2 regions of the Virgibacillus alimentarius genome follow, and region 1 is predicted to be linked to the other one. Evidence: predicted binding sites of a transcription regulator. Region 1 holds the regulator's gene; the other holds the start of a gene.
The links. The regulator CtsR, encoded in region 1, represses protease genes until heat stress. The targets are predictions, from matches to a motif close to ATGGTCAATAAAGGTCAAACA.
Positions count from the first base shown of each region.

Region 2: the regulator CtsR is predicted to act here: its motif matches at 1,086-1,106, upstream of J2Z81_RS14985 (ATP-dependent Clp protease ATP-binding subunit).

Region 1 covers NZ_JAGIKX010000018.1:54,053-56,530, forward strand. Annotated here, with positions in the region: gene J2Z81_RS10080 (protein arginine kinase) at 1-552, opposite strand, end outside; gene J2Z81_RS10085 (UvrB/UvrC motif-containing protein) at 549-1,094, opposite strand; gene J2Z81_RS10090 (CtsR family transcriptional regulator) at 1,107-1,571, opposite strand; gene J2Z81_RS10095 (MgtC/SapB family protein) at 1,806-2,478, opposite strand, start outside.
Region 2 covers NZ_JAGIKX010000049.1:5,514-7,991, reverse strand. Annotated here, with positions in the region: gene J2Z81_RS14985 (ATP-dependent Clp protease ATP-binding subunit) at 1-1,035, opposite strand, end outside; gene mbcS (acyl-CoA synthetase MbcS) at 1,240-2,478, opposite strand, start outside.

The DNA of each region.
Region 1 (2,478 bases):
GAGGTGCATCATCACAGAAGCTCGCATTCCCGTACCAACGTTTGTTGGACAACTTGTTAAATAACCTTTCGTTTCATCAAAAGCATAGTCTACTTTTTCTTCTATCCAGTCATCTAAATCAAAGGCCTTTTTTAATGCCTTTGCTAATTGAAGCCCAGGAAAATAAAGTTGAATACGAATATGGTCTTCCTCATTGATCATTACAGAAACCTGTTCATTTTTCGAAATGAGAGCTGCAGCATTTTGGACTTTCTTTGCCAAATGCGGACTAATTAAGTGTTTTTCCACCAAAACCCATCTTTCAATTGGTGTTAAATCATTAATTAAGATAAATTCAAAGTCTTCATAGTTCTGAAATGTTTGATGTTCGTATGATTGTTGGAAAATATGGCAGATTTTTTCTAAACTATTCTCACCAGCAATAATTGGAAATGGAGTATCGGCACAATTACGCGCTAAACGAATCCGACTGCTTAAAACAATGTCATTATCCGGGCCACCTTCTTGCATCCAAGGACTGATTGCTTGCTTCATAAAATGCTCTAATGTCATGAGTCATCAACCTCTTCTGAATGATGAATTTGCCTTTCCAGTTCTTTTATTTTATCTCTTACAATTGCTGCTTCCTCGAAGGCTTCATTTTCAATGAGTTGCTGTATCTCTTGCTTGTGCTGCTCAATTTGTTTCTTCGTGTGCAAGTTGCCACCTTTACGCTTAGGAATTTTCCCGCTGTGCTTCGTATTGCCACTATGTACACGGCGAAAAATCGGATCAATATGTTTAGAAAAGGTATGATAACATTGTGCACAACCGAATTTTCCTGTCCGTTTAAAGCTCGAAAAATTCATTTTACATTCAGGACATTGTAATTCTGTTGTCTGCTGAAAAGTCTTATTATGGCTGCCTATTTGAGCAGCATCAAAATTAAATAAATCTGACAGTAAATCATGAAGGGAATAGCCTTCTTCCGGATAAGTCATATAGCCTTTTTCCTTTGCGCATACTTCACAAACATATACCTCTGTTTTATTTCCATTTACGGTTTGTGAAAAGTGGAGTGAAGCCGGACGCTTATGGCATTCTTGACATTCCATAAATCCTCCCCCTTACTTGTTTAAATATTTCAGTGTAGCAAGCATTGATGATAGGATACGGGCTCGCACCTCATCACGCAGTGGTAACTTAAAAGCTAATGTAGTTCTTTCAATTGCACTTAACATAATTTTTGCTTCCCGCTCTGTAATAATTTCTTCTTCCAGCAATCTTTCCAGCACATCCATTGATGCTTGCTGCGTTACTGTCGGATTAATCAATTTAATAATTTCATCAATCATATCGGACTTATCCTGATGCTTGATACGCATAATTCGAATATACCCTCCACCACCACGCTTACTTTCTACAATATACCCTTTTTCTAAAGTAAAACGCGTGTTTATTACATAATTAATCTGTGAGGGCACGCATTGAAATTGATCTGCCACTTCATTTCGCTTAATTTCAATGACATCTTGACCTTTTGATTGTAAAATTTTCTTTAAGTATTGCTCAATCACATCTGATATACTCATAAACCCTCCCCCTCTTATGAATTTAAACCCATTTAATAAAGTTTTTCATCATATTCGTTATTCTAAAAAACAAAATGAGAGAATTTAGCTCTACACCTGACTTTGACTATCTTTGACTTTAACTTTATTATACGAAAAAATATGTGAGATGCAAATACCCTGTCTATAATATGATAGACAAACTTATGTATATCAAAACCTTATTTTATGGGTTTATTAATAAAAGGGTACATGCTAAGAGCGCTCAGTAATGTTTTTGATATGTTCTATTTTTGAAATTTCCTCAAATAATTGAACCCTATTTAATTCATCATCTCGTTCAATTTTAATAAAGATATTTCTTAAATTATTTTCCACCTTAACAATTTCAACATTGTTTATAGATAAATTAAATCTTTCAAAGACGGAAATGATATGATTTACCTTTAAGCCTGGTAACGCCACAATTTCAATGAGATTATTCTTATGGGATTTAGTAAATATTTTTTCGAAATTATTTAGGAAAATTAAACTGAGTAAAATGACGGCTGTCGTAAACACTGCCGTAGCATACATGCCTGCACCGACAACTAATCCTAGTCCCGCTACGGCCCATATAGAAGCAGCAGTTGTTAAACCACGAATCGTTCCGCCATAAACAATAATAGTACCTGCACCTAGAAAGCCAATTCCACTTATAACATAAGATGGGATTCTAGAAGGATCAAATCGTAACACAACATCCTTATATTGATCAAGAACAGCTTCAAATCCGTATAGAGATAACAGCATCATTAAACATGAACCTATTCCTACTAAAATATGAGTGCGGAAACCTGCTGAATGATTTTTTAATTCACGCTCAAAGCCGATTAATCCTGAAAGCAATAGAGCAACAAGGATACGCATGATTATTATAAAAAAATGT
Region 2 (2,478 bases), on a different contig from region 1:
TTTCTCTTGAACAACTTGATCCAAGCGTCTTTGGATGGAATTAGAGTCATTTTCAGCATTCTCTAAGTTCAAGCGTGATCCGACTTCATCCATTAAATCAATTGCTTTATCTGGTAAAAATCGGTCTTGAATATAACGTTGTGATAGTATGACAAAAGCACGAATTGCTTCATCGGAATAACGGACTTCATGGAAATTTTCATAACGATCTTTAATTCCATTTAAAATTTGAACTGCTTCTTCTGCAGATGGTTCTTTTACAATGATTGGCTGCAAGCGGCGTTCAAGGGCTGCATCTTTTTCAATTTGACGGTACTCTTTTAATGTTGTTGCACCGATCAACTGAAGCTCCCCGCGCGCTAAGGCAGGTTTTAGAATATTGCCAGCATCCATTTGTGAGTTTTCTGCGGTTCCTGCACCTACCAATAAATGAATTTCATCCACAAATAGAATGACGTCTTGACGAGCTTGTAACTCTTGAACTAATTGCTTCATACGTTCTTCAAACTGTCCGCGAATCCCTGTATTTGCGACTAATGATGCTACATCCAACAAGTAAACTTCTTTATTCATAAGTTTTGCTGGTACGTCACCTTCAACTATTTTAACAGCAAGTCCTTCTGCAATAGCCGTTTTACCAACACCAGGTTCACCAATTAAAACAGGATTGTTTTTATTTCTTCTGTTTAATGTCTCAATAACTCGTTTTATTTCATTATCACGACCGATTACCGAGTCAATTAAACCTTTTTTTGCATCATCGGTGACATTTTTACCTAATTCATCTAACAATCCGCCACCTTGATTTGCTTGTTGTTGCTTTGTCCTTGTTCCCGTTTGACTTCCACCATTTTGTTGAAAGAAATTATTCGCAAATGCATTATTTCCACCAGAGAAAAAGTCATTGGAGTTCATCATTTTTCCCTGAATATCTTGAAAACAAGCATTACATAGGTGGATTTGCATTCTTTGATGATTCATTTGCATAGACATGTTTACTGTTGCTTGGTTTTTGCCACATTGTTGACATAACATGTGCAATTCCTCCTTTAAACTTTTCAGTAACTTTATTTATATCAATTTTGACTTTGACTATCTTTGACCTTTCAATTGCTATTATACTCTGACCTATTTTGACTTTCAAGGGGGATGCTTCAATTTTTTCTAAAAAAACATTAAAAAGGACCTCAAATCCCATTTGATAGTGATTCAAGGTCCCTTCTTTCGTATCATTTCCGTCTATTGTTTTTGTTGTAGCTTTTCCTTTTGACGCAACTCCACACGTCTGATCTTCCCGGATGTAGTTTTCGGTAGTTCATTCAGAAATTCTATTTGTCTCGGATATTTATAAGGGGCGGTCCATTCTTTAACATGGTCCTGTAAGTCTTTGACCAAGTCCGGATTTGTTTGATCAATTCCTTCTTTTAAAACAATAAATGCTTTAACAATATTGCCTCGTACCTCATGCGGACTTGCGACTACAGCACATTCCTGTACAAATGGATGCTTGACCAAAGCGTCCTCCACCTCAAAAGGACCGATTGTATAGCCAGAACTAATAATAATGTCATCGCTTCGACCTTCAAACCAAAAATAGCCATCCGCATCCTTGGATGCCTGATCACCAGTTACATAATAATCTCCTCGCTGCGACATTTTCGTTCGTTCCGTATCCTTATAATATTCACGGAATAATGCAGGGCAGTCAAGTTTTACAGCAATATCTCCCCGTTCATTAACGCCGACTGGTTTTCCTTCATTATCAATGATCTCTACATCATTTCCCGGTGTTGGTTTACCCATAGATCCCGGTTTCACTTCCATTCCTTTCATAAAACCTAAAAGTAATGTATTTTCGGTTTGACCATATCCATCACGTACAGTTAAATTGAAATATTTCCTAAATGTATCGATTACTTCCCGGTTTAATGGTTCACCTGCAGAAACAGCACTATGCAAAGTAGGGAAATGATACATATCTAAATTATCGACTTTTGCCATTAAGCGATATTCTGTGGGGGTACAACATAATACATTCATTTCATTCTCTTGTAATAAATTCAAATATGTTTTCGGATCAAATTTCCCATTGTAAATAAATCCTGTCGCTCCCGAACCAAGCACAGATAGAAAGGGGCTCCAAACCCATTTTTGCCAGCCAGGACCAGCTGTTGCCCAAACTTTATCACCATCATTAATACTTAGCCAATTTTTAGAGGCTGTTTTTAAATGCGCATATCCCCATCCATGAGTATGTACAACCCCTTTCGGATTGCCTGTTGTACCAGACGTATACGGCAGAAATGCGATATCATCTTTCGTAGTAGCTACTATTTCTAACTGATCGGAAGAAGTCTCCTTTAATTCGTCTAGAAAATGCCATCTTTCAACTGGTTCTCCTATTACAAAACGTTTTAAGTCATTATATTCGTTGATACTTCTGTATTGATCAACAAAAGGAAAATAACTAACAAGGCC